2 regions of the Streptomyces sp. cg40 genome follow, and region 1 is predicted to be linked to the other one. Evidence: riboswitches for the same ligand, from Rfam matches in the RefSeq annotation. Region 1 holds a riboswitch; the other holds the start of a gene.
What was found. Region 1 has a riboswitch for S-adenosylmethionine ahead of ACQHII_RS34670 (aminotransferase class V-fold PLP-dependent enzyme). Riboswitches for the same ligand answer to the same signal wherever they lie in the genome.
Positions count from the first base shown of each region.

Region 2: another riboswitch for S-adenosylmethionine. It lies ahead of ACQHII_RS01365 (putative leader peptide); the one in region 1 lies ahead of ACQHII_RS34670 (aminotransferase class V-fold PLP-dependent enzyme).

Region 1 is NZ_CP190128.1:7,698,060-7,705,710, reverse strand. It holds gene ACQHII_RS34695 (NYN domain-containing protein) at 1-314, opposite strand, end outside; gene ACQHII_RS34690 (hypothetical protein) at 352-591, opposite strand; gene ACQHII_RS34685 (rhomboid family intramembrane serine protease) at 753-1,487, shown strand; gene ACQHII_RS34680 (Lrp/AsnC family transcriptional regulator) at 1,484-1,765, shown strand; gene ACQHII_RS34675 (hypothetical protein) at 2,009-2,323, opposite strand; gene ACQHII_RS34670 (aminotransferase class V-fold PLP-dependent enzyme) at 2,334-3,695, opposite strand; SAM riboswitch class IV at 3,862-3,978, opposite strand; gene trpD (anthranilate phosphoribosyltransferase) at 4,059-5,123, opposite strand; gene ACQHII_RS34660 (cytochrome b) at 5,257-6,888, opposite strand; gene ACQHII_RS34655 (cytochrome bc1 complex Rieske iron-sulfur subunit) at 6,885-7,651, opposite strand, start outside.
Region 2 is NZ_CP190128.1:332,557-340,207, forward strand. It holds gene metX (homoserine O-acetyltransferase MetX) at 1-727, shown strand, start outside; one part of gene ACQHII_RS01355 (IS5 family transposase) at 743-1,257, opposite strand; one part of gene ACQHII_RS01355 (IS5 family transposase) at 1,257-1,602, opposite strand; partial or broken gene ACQHII_RS01360 (signal peptidase II) at 1,673-1,867, opposite strand; SAM riboswitch class IV at 2,104-2,218, shown strand; gene ACQHII_RS01365 (putative leader peptide) at 2,196-2,366, shown strand; gene ACQHII_RS01370 (ABC transporter substrate-binding protein) at 2,614-4,233, shown strand; gene ACQHII_RS01375 (ABC transporter permease) at 4,237-5,196, shown strand; gene ACQHII_RS01380 (ABC transporter permease) at 5,193-6,119, shown strand; gene ACQHII_RS01385 (dipeptide ABC transporter ATP-binding protein) at 6,116-7,651, shown strand, end outside.

The DNA of each region.
Region 1 (7,651 bases):
GCCGGGGGCGGCGAGCCGGAGTCGAGCGCGCCGGTCAGCTCCGGCTGGACCTCTCTCAGCTTCTCCCCGATCCGCTGCCGGAACAGCGGATCGGTCTCCAGCGCGGCGGCCATGGCGTTGCCGGCGAACTTGGCCCGCCGGTTGGGGGCGAAGCGGGCGTACTGTCGTAGCTGCGCGGGCAGTTCGGCGACGGTGAGCCCGCCGAAGCCGTCGGAGACGATCTGTACGACCCTTCTCCGCACCCCGTCGGGCAGCGGGCGGTCGAGCACCTCGGCGGCGCCGTCGCCCGGCCCCCCGCCTGAGTTCTCCACCATCCCTCACACCCCTATACGTGTGCGGGGCCGCTCCCTCTCAGGAGCCGGCGCCCGGCCTGTCCACGAGTTCCACCTGGTCCACGGCGTTGCACCAGCGGCAGCGCACCGACTCGATGGTCTCACTGACCACCTCGCGCTCCTCCACCTTCGGCTCACCCGCCAGGTCCAGGTGGAGGTACTCCACGACCTTCGACGAACGCGTCACGTCGAAGCGCGTGAGGTTGCCGCAGAGGGTGCAGCGCCACCGCGTCGAGGCGGTCGGCAGGGGTACCGTCATCGTGGCTGTCCGCTTCCTTCTTGTTCCAGTTTCCGTGATCGCCGGTTTCCCCGCCGATCGTGGCTCGTAACCCTACGGCCTGGCGGGTACTCGCCGCTCGGTCGTCCACAGCGGCGAGGCACCCTGTCCCGGTACGTCCCGTTACGCCATGCTCTGTAGCCATGATCAGCAACTGGGCGACAGCGGCCGTCAGAGCCCTCCGGAACACCTCGGCACCGATGACCTACGCCCTGATCGCCCTGTGCTGCCTGATCTTCGTCCTCGGCCCGGCCTCGGGCTTCGTCCCGTCCTACGGCACCGGGGACGCGCTGCTCGTGGCGCAGCGGACGTACTTCCGGCACTGGGGCGTGGTGCCGGCCGACCTGTTCGCCGCCCCCGCCCGGGAGGCGCTGACTCCGGTCACCGCCCTCTTCATCCACGGGAGTTGGGTCCATCTCCTCGGCAACATGCTCTTCCTCTACGTCTTCGGAGCGATGACCGAGGAACGGCTGGGCCGGGTCGAGTTCACGCTGTTCTACGTGGTCTGCGGCTACCTGGCGCTGCTGGGCTACGCGCTGGCCAACGCCGGCTCCGCGCAGTCACTGGTCGGCGCGTCCGGGGCGATCTCGGCGGTCCTCGGGGCGTTCCTGTACCTCTTCCCCCGGGCCCGCGTGACGAGCCTCCTCCCCTTCCTCTTCTTTCTGCCGCTGCGCTTCCCCGCCTGGGTCGTCCTCCCGTTCTGGGCGGCCCTCCAATGGCTGGCGGCGGGGCAGGCGGCGCAGGGACCGGGGGTGGCGTACCTCGCCCACCTGGTCGGCTTCACGCTGGGCTTCGGTTACGCGTGGGTCAGATTCGGCCGTACGACTAGAGTGAGGGCCGCCCCAGCAACGGTCCCCGAGGGAGAGAACCAGCCGTGATCACCGCGATCGTCCTCATCAAGACCAGCGTGGACCGGATTCCGGAGATCGCCGAGTCGATCGCCGCGCTCGAATCCGTGAGCGAGGTCTTCTCCGTCACCGGTACGTACGACCTGATCGCGATGGTGCGGGTCCGCCAGCACGAGGACCTGGCCGAGGTCATCCCCGGCCGGATCAGCAAGATCCCGGGCGTCGAGGGCACGGACACGCACGTGGCGTTCCGGACGTACTCCCAGCACGACCTGGAGGCGGCGTTCGCGATCGGGCTGGACTCGTGAGGTTGAGCGCCTGATGGGATGGGACCCACGGATCGTTTGCGACTGACGGCCGTTCGTGGCTGGTCGCGCAGTTCCCCGCGCCCCTGGGTGGGCTGCCCCTGAGCCCCCTCACCCGTGACCGCGGGGACACAACAGCCGTGTCCCGACCGTCAATTCCGCAGCCCTGAACAACATCTGCCGACTGCGGAAACACAACGGCCACCCTCTGTCAGGCACGTCGACTTCGCGCCGCCAATCACCGGTTCACGTACCGCCGTGCCGAAGCGCTCGACATCTTCGACCGGAGTTCCCCCACCGAGGCGATCCATTGGACGTGGTCGACGACGAACTCTTGTTTGACTCCGCCGACGCGTACCAGGCGATGCCGTGCTGCGCGTTGCGCCGGAAAGTCACGTCCACGGTGGACCGCCAGTGCGTCACGTCCGTCCAACGACGGACCCGCGCACCGCGTACGAACCCCTCCTCGTACAGCTGGACGAGCCTGCCGCCGAGCAGTCGCGGCGTACGCCGTACGACCGCCTCGATCAGCGGCTCGCCCAGTTCCGTCGGAGTTCCCACCCCTGGATCGTCACACGGCCGGCACGCAACGGCCGTCCTGCGTGCGGTAGTTCCACTTCGCGCCGTCGGTCACGAGTTCCCGTACGGCCGTCACGAAGCGGTCGACGTGCTCGTCGGGGGTGCCCGCGCCGAAGCTCACGCGGATGGCGTTGAGGGACTTCTCGCCCGTGGCGGCCTCGGGGGCGCCGCACTCGCCCTGGGTCCCCGGGTCGGTGCCGAGCAGGGTGCGGACCAGCGGGTGGGCGCAGAAGAGGCCGTCGCGGACGCCGATGCCGTACTCGGCGGAGAGGGCGGCGGCGAAGTGCGAGCTGTTCCAGCCCTCGACGACGAAGGAGATGACACCGACGCGCGGGGCGTCGTCGCCGAAGAGGGACAGGACGCGGACCGCCGGAACCTCGGCCAGGCCCGTCCGCACCTTTTCGATCAGGTACTGCTCGCGCGCGACCAGCGTGTCGAAGCCGGCCTCGGTGAGCGCCTTGCAGGCCGAGGCGATGGAGTAGGCGCCGATGACGTTCGGGGAGCCTGCTTCGTGGCGGGCGGCGCTGTCGTGCCACTCGACGTCGACTCCCCCGTCCTCACGCCGAGTCACCTTGCGGCTGGCGCCGCCGCCCGCGAGGTAGGGGTCGGCGGCCCGGAGCCAGTCGGCGCGGCCGGCGAGGACGCCGGAGCCGAAGGGGGCGTAGAGCTTGTGTCCGGAGAAGGCGATCCAGTCGACGTCGAGGTCCTGGACGGAGACCGGGTGGTGCGGGGCGAGTTGGGCGGCGTCGAGGACGATCCGGGCGCCGTGGGCGTGCGCGGCGGCGGCGAGTTCGCGGACCGGCCACAGCTCGCCGGTGACGTTCGAGGCGCCGGTGACACAGACCAGGGCCGGACCGAAGGGGTCCCGGGCCGCGAGGGCCTGCTCCAGGGTCTCGACGGCCCGGGCCGGGGTGCGCGGAGCGTTGAGGTAGGTGACCCGGGCGTCCTTCCAGGGCAGCAGCGAGGCGTGGTGCTCGGTCTCGAAGACGAAGACCTGGCAGTCGGCGGGGAGCGCGGCGGCGAGGAGGTTGAGGGAGTCCGTGGTCGAGCGGGTGAAGATCAGCTGGTCGTCGGGCCGGCAGTCCAGGAACTCCTCGACCGTCTTCCGCGCGCTCTCGAAGAGGTCCGTAGACAGCTGGGAGAGGTAGCCGGCGCCGCGGTGGACGCTGCCGTAGTACGGGGCGTAGGCCGCCACGTCGTCCCAGACGCGCTGGAGGGCGGGGGCGCTGGCCGCGTAGTCGAGCGCCGCGTAGGTGACCTCGCCGCCCGTGACGAGCGGGACGGTGACATCCCGGCCGAGAACGGGCAGCGGGGCACAAATGGTCGCAGCGACGGCAACGGTGGAGACAGACATGGCGAACTCCTGTGAGAGGCAAGGCGGTTCCGCCGTGCGAGCGAGCAGGGCTCAAGCACGGAGGAGACTGAAAGGGGGTATGCGGAGGCGGGGCTCGACGCCCTATCGCATTCGCTTGCTCACAGAGGGCTCCCTCGATGACCAGGACCCCTGGTGTCTTTCGAGGGGCCCGCGCTTGCCGCAGACCTCGCTGCCTGCGGCCTGGTCTTCACCCGGGGCACCCCGCCACGGACGGAGGGTTGCCGGACAGTCGGCCGGGGCCTCATGACTGTCACTCATGACCTGGTCCAAAAACCTACGTGAAGTGATCGCCGCCCCGCAACCCGTGTCCGGATCGCGGGACGACGACCGCCGCAGAAACGGCTACGCGTTGGTGGCAGCCGCCCAGCGCTCCAGGGTCCGCTTGGCGGCGCCCGAGTCGATCGACTCCGCCGCCTTCTCCATCCCGGCCCGGATCCGGTCCGCCAACGGCCCGTCCCCCCGCTCCAGCGCCACCAGGGCGGCCGCCGAGTTCAGGAGTACGGCGTCCCGCACCGGGCCCTGCTCGCCGTCCAGGAGACGGCGGGCGACACCCGCGTTGTAGTCGGGGTCGGCGCCGCGCAGGGCCTCCACGGGGACGAGTTCGAGGCCGACGTCGCGGGGGTCGAAGGACTCCTCGGTGACTTTGCCGTCGCGGACGATCCACACCCGTGAGGTCGCCGTGGTCGTCAGCTCGTCGAGGCCGTCGTCGCCGCGGAACACCAGCGCGGAGGAGCCGCGTTCGGCGAGCACGCCCGCGATGAGCCCGGCCATACGGGTGTCGAAGCAGCCGACCGCCGACGAGGTGACCTTCGCCGGGTTGGTGAGCGGGCCGAGCAGGTTGAACGCGGTCGGAATCCCCAGCGCGCCCCGGACCGCGCCGACGAACCGCATCGACGGGTGGAACTTGGCCGCGAAGCAGAAGGTGATCCCGGCCTCCGCCGCCACCCGCGCCACCTGCTCGGTCGGCAGGTTCAGATTGATGCCGAGCTTCTCCAGCACGTCGGAGGAGCCGCTCGCCGAGGACGCGGCCCGGTTGCCGTGCTTGACGACCTTCGCACCCGTACCGGCGATCACGATCGCGGACATCGTCGAGATGTTGACCGTCTTGGCCCGGTCGCCGCCCGTACCGACGATGTCGACGGCGGGACCCGGGATGTCCAGCGGCTTCGCGTGGGCGTACATCGTCTCCACGAGCCCGGTGATCTCCTCGACCGTCTCGCCCTTGGCCCGCAGCGCCACCAGGAAGCCCGCGATCTGCGCGTCCGCGGCCTCACCGCTCATGATGCGGTCCATCGACCACGCCGTGTCGGCAGTGCTCAGGTCCTGTCCGGCCAGCAGCGCGCTCAGTACGTCGGGCCAGGAACGGGCCGCCGCGGTGTCGCCTCCAGCGGGGGTCACAGCGCTCATACGGCCGCTCCTGAGTGTCGTAGAACTTGGTTTAAATAGGCGTCCCCACCCTATCCAGCTCACGGCACGGCGAAGGGCCCCGTCCGGTGTTCGGACGGGGCCCTTCGACTGTGGCGTGGCGACGCCTCAGCGATCAGTGGTGGCCGTGGCCGCTCGTGATCTCCTTGTACTCCTCGACGGTGGGCTTGGCGATCTGGGACTCCTCGCCGTAGTACGCCTCGCTCAGCTTGGCGCGCAGCTTCTCGGTGCCCTTGACCTTGCGCTCGACACCGTTCTCGTCGACCGTCGCGCCGATCGCGGCCGGCACGTACTGCTCGTGCGCGGTGAGCGTGTGCAGCGCGTCCTGGCTGAGCGGCTCGTGGATCTCGACGAACTCACCGTGCGGCAGGCGCTTGATGATGCCGGACTCGCGGCCGTGCAGCACCTTGTCCTTGTCGCGGCGCTGGAGGCCGAGGCAGACCCGCTTGGTGGCGAGGAAGACCAGCACCGGCACGACGAAGAAGCCGACGCGCACGAACCAGGTGATCGAGTTGATCGACAGGTGGAAGTGCGTGGCCCAGATGTCGTTGCCGCCACCGACGAGCAGGACGAAGTACCACGAGATCCACGCGGCACCGAAGGCCGTACGGGTCGGGACGTTGCGCGGGCGGTCCAGGATGTGGTGCTCGCTCTTGTCGCCGGTGACCCAGGACTCGATGAACGGGTAGACCGCGATCGCGACCAGGACCAGCGGGAAGATCACCAGCGGGATGAACACGCCCAGGACGAGCGTGTGACCCCAGAAGTTGATCTCCCAGCCCGGCATGACACGGATCAGGCCCTCGGAGAAGCCCATGTACCAGTCGGGCTGGGCGCCTGTGGAGACCATGTCCGGACGGTAGGGGCCCATGGCCCAGATCGGGTTGATCGAGGCGATCGCCGCGACGGCCGCGATGACACCGAAGACCAGGAAGAAGAAGCCTCCGGCCTTGGCCATGTAGACCGGCAGCAGCGGCATGCCGACGACGTTGTTGTTCGTCTTTCCGGGACCCGCGAACTGCGTGTGCTTGTGGTAGAAGACCAGGATCAGGTGGCCGACCACCAGCCCGAGCATGATGCCCGGCAGCAGCAGGATGTGGATCGAGTAGAACCGCGCGACGAAGTCGCCGCCCGGGAACTCTCCGCCGAAGAGGAAGAACGACAGGTACGTGCCGACGATCGGCACGGACAGGACCGCGCCCTCCATGAAGCGGACACCGGTGCCGGAGAGCAGGTCGTCCGGGAGCGAGTAACCGGTGAAGCCGGTGAACATGCCCAGGACGAACAGCAGGAAGCCGAACAGCCAGTTGACCTCACGCGGCTTGCGGAACGCACCCGTGAAGAACACGCGCATCATGTGCACGAACATGGCGGCGAGGAAGATCAGCGCCGCCCAGTGGTGGATCTGACGGATCAGCAGACCGCCGCGCACATCGAAGGAGATGTGCATCGTCGAGTTGAACGCCTCCGACATCAGCTGCCCCTGGAGCGGGACATAGCTGCCGTGGTACGTCACCTCGTTCATCGACGGGTGGAAGAACAGCGTCAGATACACACCCGTGAGGATGATGATGATGAAGCTGTAGAGGCAGACCTCGCCCAGCATGAACGACCAGTGGTCGGGGAAGATCTTGCGCATGTTGGACTTGGCCAGGGAGTAGATCCCCAGGCGTCCGTCCGCCCAGTCGGCGACTCGCTCGCCGGCCGGTGCTTTGTCGCGCCGCTCGTTGTTCTCGTTGGTGCTCATCCGCGCTCCCAGAATGCAGGACCGACGGGCTCCTCGAAGTCGCCGAGCGCTTCGAGGTAACCCTCGTCGCTCACGCCGATGCGCAGCTGCGGCAGGGCGTGACCGGCCGGGCCGAAGATCACTCGGGCACCGTCGGAGAGGTCGAAGGTGGACTGGTGGCACGGGCACAGCACGTGGTGCGTCTGCTGCTCGTACAGGGAGATCGGGCAGCCCACGTGGGTGCAGATCTTCGAGAAGGCGACGATGCCCTCGTGCGCCCACTCCAGTTCGCGCTTGTCCTTGATGTTCTCCGGCTGGAGCCGGACGATCATCAGCGCCGACTTGGCGATCTCGGTCTGGAACTCCTCGTCGGTCTCCTCCAGGCCCTCGGGCTTGGCGAAGGTGAGCGAGCCGACGGCCACGTCCGAGGGACGCAGCGGCAGGTTCGTGTTCATGTTGACGAGCAGCTTGCCCTTGGACCACAGCGTGTGGCGGAGCTTCGTCCCCGGCAGCGGGCCCAGGTCGCGCAGCAGCATGACGCCGGAGAGCGGGAACAGGGCCAGCGCGCCGAACATCGTGTTGCGGATCAGCTTGCGACGGCCGAGCGCCGACTCCTTGGCACCCTGCTTGAAGTCGGCCAGAACCTTGGCCTTGACCTCGGGGGGCGCCTCGATCGCGTGCCGCTCGTCGGCGATCTCCACGTCGGACATCAGGGTGCGGGCCCAGTGGACCGCGCCCGCGCCGATGGTGAAGAGCGCCGTACCGAGGGTCAGACCGAGCGCGA
Region 2 (7,651 bases), 7.4 Mb from region 1:
CCTGACGCAGCGCGACCAGGTGGCCGTGGAGGCGGGCCTGGCGGACGAACTGGGCATCCAGCGTTGGGCGTTGGTGCTCGGCGGATCCATGGGCGGGATGCGGGCGCTGGAGTGGGCCGTCACGTATCCGGAGCGTACGGACGCACTCCTGCTGCTGGCCACCACCGCCTCGGCGAGCGCGGAGCAGATCGCGTGGACCGACATCCAGCTCCACGCGATCCGTTCGGACCCGCACTGGCAGGGCGGTGACTACCACGACACCGACCCGGGTCCGCACGTCGGGCTCGGCCTGGCCCGCCGTCTGGCCCATGTCACCTACCGCAGCGAGCAGGAGCTGGCGGTCCGCTTCGGCCGTGCGCCCCAGGACGCGGAGGATCCGTGGAACGGCGGCCGGTACCAGGTCGAGTCGTATCTCGACCATCACGCGGCCAAGTTGGTGCGGCGATTCGACGCGGGCAGCTATGTCACGCTGGCGGAGACGATGAACAGTCACGACATCGGCCGCGACCGCGGTGACACGCGAGCGGCCCTGCGCCGGGTGACCGCGCGCACACTTGTCGCCGGAGTCGACTCCGACCGGCTCTACCCACCGTCCCAGCAGGCGGAGTTGGCGAACGGCATCCCCGGCGCGGACCGTCTCCGCGTGATCGATTCTCCCTACGGCCACGACGGATTCCTGATCGAGACGGAGCAAGTAGCCGCGCTGGTACGCGAACTCGTCGGCTAGGGCGTTTCTTGTGGATCAGCGTGCGGACCAGATGAAGATGCCCGCGATGTGCAGTGCGGCAAGGTAGACGGTGGCGGTCTTGTCGTATCGAGTGGCAAGGCCGCGCCACTGCTTGAGCTTGTTGATGCACCGCTCGACAGTGTTGCGCTGCCGGTAGGCGGTCTTGTCGAAGGCGGGTGGCCTGCCGCCGGACCGGCCCCGCCGCCTGCGCTTGGCGATCTGGTCGGCAGGCTGCGGGATGACGGCCCGGATGCCGCGGCGGCGCAGGTGGGTGCGGATGGCCCGGGAGGAATACGCCTTGTCCGCCAGGACTGTCTCCGGGGTGGTCCGGGGCCGTCCGACCGGCCGGGCCACCCTCAAGCGGGCCATGACCTCAGTGAATGCGGGTGCATCACCCGCCTGTCCCGGTGTGAGGCAGAAGGCCAGGGGGCGGCAACGTCCGTCGGCAACCAGATGGATCTTGGTGGTCAGTCCGCCGCGGGAGCGACCGAGGGCATGGTCGTGCGGCTCGCCGGCCGGGGCCCCTTTTGACGGGCCCCGGCGGCGTGCTGGTGGGCGCGGACGATGGTGGAATCGACGGCGACGACCCAGTCGAGGTCGCCTTCGGAGTCGGCCTGGGCCAGCAGCGCGGCGAAGACCTTCTCCCAGGTGCCGTCGGCCGCCCACTTCCGTAGCCGGTTGTGGACGCCCTTCCAGGAGCCGAACTCCTCGGGCAGGTCCATCCACGGGCAGCCGGTGCGGTACTTGAAGGCGATCGCGTCGATCACCTGCCGATGATCCCGCCACCGCCCACCCCGCCTCGGTGCCCGATCGGGTAACAGCGGCTCGATCCGGGCCCACTGGGCGTCAGTCAACGACACACCCAGACCAACGATCAGATGATCCGAAGGAAACGCCCTAGCGGCGCGGCGCCGCCGGCACGATCGGGTTCGGCGGCGACGACCGTCAGCCCGGGACGACGATCCCGCCCTTCCGGCGGTCCCGCAGGCCGGATCCGTCCGGGGAGAAGCCCAGGGAGGAGAGCAGGATCATGAGGGCTCCACCGGGCGCCCGGAAGATCCGGTCCGTCAGCTTGCCGAGCGCACCTCCGAGCAGCAGACCCGGGGCGAGAGCCCACGGGAGGCTGTGGAGCTTGCGTGAGCCCGGGCGCCGGCTTCGGTTCCCGCTGTCTCACGCGGCGCCGCCGAGCCGGGCGATGAACGCCTCGCGGCCGAGGGAGGGCAGGCGGGCGGAGATCACACCCGGAAAACAGCCACGGAGTCCGGTCGGCCGGGCGGAGCGCGATCCGCAGCCGGGCGATTCCGGGCCGGGCAGCAGCCTAGCCGTCTCCACCCCGGCATTGACGCACGGCGACACCGCTCCATACGATCAACAGTGGCATTGAGTGTCAGCGTCCGATCCTGGCCGAACGACCGGCAGCCCCCCGACGCAGTGGGGCGCCCAGGGCGAACGCCCGGCAGGGAAGCTGATGGCTCTGCGAAAGCGCGATCCCGTGACCGGGGTCCCGGACATGGAGGACGGCGTGCCCAACAGCTACGACCCGAGTGCCTCCTGTCACGACGCCGTCGTCTTCTCCCGGCTCTCGCGCCGGCGCCACATCGACCTGCAGCGCTTCACCAGCTGTCTGTGTCAGAGCTGACCTTGTCCGGCCTTCCGGGCCGACGTCTGTCCGCCCTTCGAAGCTGACATCTCCGGTCGCCCGTCTCGCACGGGCCGCTTCCCCCCTTCTCCCACGGGTCGACGTATGCACGGGTGTGTCCCGCGCCGGTCGACGCGTTTTCCACGCTTCAGGAGTCCCGCCCCCGCCGGGGTCGGCACCGTCCGCGTCCAGCCACGGTCCGCGCAGGTCCGTGTGCACGCGGTGATACGAGTAGGAGCACCTCTCCGTGACAGCACATCCGGTCTCCCGAACCACTCGACGAGCGGCTACGGCCGCGCTTCTGACCACCAGTTTCCTGCTGACCGCCTGCGGATCGGGGGGCGGTGGCTCCGACGCCGGCGGCGGACGGGCCAGGTCCGGTGGCACCCTGACCTTCGCGGTGGGCTCCGACGCCGGTTGCGTGGACCCGCAGCAGGTGGCCAGCAACGACACCATCTACTCGGTACGGCAGATCGTGGACTCCCTCACCGACCAGGACCCCGCGACCGGCAAGATCGTGCCATGGCTGGCGAAGACCTGGGACATCAGCTCCGACGCGACGACGTTCACCTTCCATCTCAGATCGGGTGTCACCTTCAGCGACGGTTCCAAGCTGACGGCGCAGGTCGTCAAGGACAACTTCGACGCGGTGCCGAAGCTCGGCGCGCTGGGCACTCTCGCCGAGGGCTATCTGAGCGGCGTCAAGAGCACCACCGTGGTCGACCCGCTCACCGTCAGGGTGACCTTCCAGCAGCCCAACGCCCAGTTCCTGCAAGCCACTTCGACCCACTCGCTGGGCATCGAGTCGTCGGCGAGCGCGAGGAAGAGCCCGCAGGAGAAGTGCAGCCAGGGAGTGGTCGGCTCCGGGCCCTTCGTGCTCAAGCAGTATGTGCAGAACCAGTCGATCACGCTCGCCAAGCGCACCGGGTACACCTGGGGTTCCTCGCTGTGGCACAAGAGCGGGGAGGCCTATCTCGACAAGGTGGTCTTCAAGGTCGTACCCGAGGCCGGAGTTCGCGCCGGCAGTCTCCAGTCGGGGCAGGTGGACGCGATCAGCAGCGTCGGCAAGGCCAACGAGGCGGCCCTCAAGGGCGGTCAGGTCACCCTTCAGCGCCGGGCCAATCCCGGTGTGGTGTTCGGCCTGGCGTTCAACAACTCGCGGCCGGTGCTGAAGGACGCGCGGGTGCGTCAGGCCATCGGGTTCGCCATCGACCGCAAGCAGATCGCCGACACGGTGTTCCCGACCGGGACCCGGCCCGCGACCAGCGTCCTGGCGCACACCACACCCGACTACGCCGACCTGTCCTCGGACCTGACGACCGACGCGGCCAGGGCGAAGTCCCTTCTGGACGCGGCCGGTTGGAGGACCGGTAGCGACGGCATCCGGACGAAGGACGGCAGGAAGCTGACCCTGACCGTCGACTGGGGCCCCAACTCAGCAACCAACCAGCCCGCGTTGGAGCTGATCCAGCAGCAACTGAAGGCCGTCGGCGTCGGCCTGACGCTCAAGGAGATCCAGATCACCCAGTTCGCCCCGACACTTCAGTCCGGCGACTACGACGCGGCATGGAGCAATGTGACCCGCGCCGACCCGGACATCCTGCGCAGCTCCTTCTCCACCGGGCTGGCCAACTTCTACCGCCTTCCCGTGACCCCGCTGGACACCTCGCTGACCGGACAGGCGGCGACCACGGACACCGCGAAGCGCGGCCAACTGGTCAAGCAGGCTCAGGAGTTGATCGTCCAGAACGCCTACTACGCACCGGTGGTGGAGCTCCAGACCCAGATCGGCGTGGCGAAGAAGGTGCACGACCTGAACTTCGACGCCTCCAGCCGGATCCAGCTGCACGACACCTGGATCGGCTGACGCATGCGCCGCTACGCGATCAAACGGCTCGCGCAGGCGGTCGGGGTGCTGTGGGCCGCCTACACGGTGTCCTTCCTGGTCCTCGACTTCCTGCCGGGCGATCCGGTCACGGCGATGGCCAGCGCCGGAATGGACTCCGGGACGGTCGACCCGGCCCAACTCGCCGCGCTGCGGCACGAGTACGGCTTCGACAAGCCGATTCTGGTGCAGTACGCCGACTACCTGGGCCGGGCGGTGCGCGGGGACTTCGGCAACTCGGTCTCCACCGGACGGCCGGTGTCCTCGACGCTGGCCGACGCCCTGCCGCAAACCCTTCAGCTGACCGGTGCCGCGCTGCTCCTGGCCGTGCTCCTCGGCGGTGGACTGGCGGTCGTGGCGACCGACACCTCCCGCCGATGGTTGCGTCAACTGCTGCTGTCGCTGCCGCCGTTGGGGGTGTCGGTGCCGACGTTCTGGGTGGGGCTGCTGCTCGTCGAGTCGTTCTCCTTCCGGTTGCACTGGTTCCCCGCGTTCGGCGACGACGGGCTGCGGGGGCTGATCCTGCCAGCCCTGACGCTGGCGGTGCCGACCGGCGCGCAGGTGGCCCAGGTGCTGGCCAAGAGCCTGCTCACCGCGCTGGACCAGGCCTATGTGGAGACCGCGCGCGCCAAGGGCGCCGGGCGGTGGCGGGTCCACCTGCGGCACGCCCTGCGCAACGCGTCCCTGCCCGCGCTGACCGTTGTCGGGCTGCTGGTGGGGCAGTTGATCGCCGGTTCCGTGGTCGTCGAGACGGTGTTCTCGCGTGACGGCCTCGGCCGGGTGACGGCCGCCGCGGTCACGGCCCAGGACATCCCGCTCGTGCAGGGCGTGGTGGTGTTCGGCGCGCTGATCTTCGTCTTGACGAACCTGTTCGTCGATCTCGTCTATCCGCTGCTCGACCCGCGGATCGTGGTGGCCTCGGGCCGGCAGGCGGTGGCCGCATGAGTCAGGGTCTTGTCGACGACACCGCCGCGGAGGCCGCGCTCGGTCTCGCGCGGCCGGTCGAACCGGGGGTCGGCCCCGGGCCGGGACACCGTGTCGACGCATGGCGCGTGCTGCGGTTCCTGGTGCGCCGTCCCGGTCTCCTGCTGTCGGTCCTCGTCGTGGTCCTGGTGGTACTGGCCTCGTTCTGGCCGGGCCTGTTCACCTCCCGGGACCCGCTGACGGGGGTGCCGTCGCAGAACTTCCGGGGCCCGAGCGGCGCACACTGGTTCGGCACGGACGAACTCGGCCGCGATGTGTTCTCCCGGGTGGTCCACGGCGCCCAACTCTCTCTGAAGGCAACGCTCATCGCGGTCGCCGTCGCCTTCGTGGTCGGCAGTCTGATCGGACTGGTCGCCGGCTTCGTGGGCCGCTGGATCGACGACGTGCTGATGCGCTTCGTCGACGTACTCCTCTCCATCCCGGCGCTGTTCCTCTCCCTGGCCCTGGTCACCGCGCTCGGCTACGGCACAGTGAAGGTGGCGGTCGCGGTCGGCATCGCCAGTGTGGCGAGCTTCGCGCGGGTGACACGGGCCGAGGTGCTGCGGGTCCGCCAGGCGGTCTTCGTCGAGGCCTCGCGGTCGTGCGGGGCCCGCTGGTACTCGGTGCTGGGCCGGCACGTACTGCCCAACGCGGCGGGCCCGGTGATCGTCCTGGCCACCCTCGACTTCGGCTCCTCGATCCTCGCGGTGTCGGCCCTGAGCTTCCTCGGCTACGGCGCCCCGCCACCGGCACCGGAGTGGGGCACGCTCATCTCGGACGGCCGCAACTACCTCGCCAACGCCTGGTGGTTGACCGCGTTGCCCGGGCTGGCGATCGCGGCGACCGTGCTGGCCACCAACCGCATCGCACGCGCGCTGGACGGCGAATGGTCCCGCCAGTCATGACCGACCACCTGCCCGACACACCTGGAACGGACGAGGACTTGAGCACGACACCGAGCACCGACCCGGACCCCGGCGAGGGCGCCGCGCTGGAGATACGCGGCCTGTCCGTGTCGTACCGCACCCGCGGCGGCACGGTAACGGCCGTTCGGGACGTCGATCTCGACGTGCGGCCGGGCGAAGTGACCGCGGTGGTCGGCGAGTCCGGTTCCGGCAAGAGCACCACCGCGCATGCGATCACCCGGCTCCTGGCCGCCAACGCCACGATCGACGCGGGCACGATCCGCTTCGGCCGGCACGACCTCACCGCGCTGAGCGAGGCGGAGCTGCGCACCGTGCGCGGCGCGCAGATCGGCCTGGTGCCCCAGGACCCGTCGGTCTCCCTCAACCCGGTCAAACGCATCGGCGAGCAGGTCGCCGAGGTACTGCGCATCCACGGTCTCGCGACCCGCCGCTCCGCGCCGTCCGAGGCGGTCGACATCCTGCGCCGGGCCGGGCTGCCGGACGCGGCCACCCGAGCCCGGCAGTACCCGTACGAACTCTCCGGCGGCATGCGGCAGCGTGCCCTGATCGCCATCGCCATCGCCGCCCGGCCGAGGCTGATCGTCGCCGACGAGCCGACCAGCGCGCTCGACGTCACCGTGCAACGCGTCATCCTCGACCATCTCCAGGGCCTCACCGAGGAGTTGGGCACCGCGATCCTCCTGGTGACCCACGATCTCGGCGTGGCCGCCGACCGGGCGCAACGCCTCGTCGTCATGTCCCAGGGGCGGGTCGTAGAGGCCGGGGCAACGCGTGAAGTCCTGCGGAACCCCCAACACGATTACACCCGGCGGCTGTTGGCCAGCGCGCCGAGCCTGACGACCGCCGTCCCCCGCACCGAGGTCTCCGTACCCCCGGCCACCAGCACGACACCGCTGGTCGAACTCCGCAACGCCGTCAAGGAGTTCACGCTGCCCCGCGCGAACGGCGAGTCCCGGACGCTGCGCGCGGTCGACGACGTGAGCCTCACCCTCCACCGCGGCCGAACCCTGGCCCTGGTGGGCGAATCCGGCTCGGGCAAGTCCACCACCGCCCGCCTGGTGCTCCGCCTCGCCGACGCGAGCGCCGGACAGATCCTGTTCGACGGCGCCGACGTCACCACCGCCCGGGGCGCACAGGCCAGGCAACTGCGCCGACGCGCCCAGCTCGTCTACCAGAACCCGTACGCCTCGCTCGATCCCCGCTTCTCCATCGGCGAGGTGATCACCGAACCGCTGCGCGCCTTCAAGGTGGGCGACCGCACGTCCCGCCTCGACCGGGCACGGGAACTCCTCGACCGGGTCGCCCTGCCCGCCGCCACTCTGGACCGCCGCCCGGCGGAACTCTCCGGCGGGCAGCGGCAGCGCGTCGCCATCGCGCGGGCCCTCGCCCTCTCCCCCGACCTGGTGGTGTGCGACGAGCCGGTGTCCGCGCTCGACGTCTCCGTCCAGGCCCAAGTCCTCGACCTGCTGGCCGAGTTGCAGGCCGACACCGGGGTTGCGTACCTGTTCATC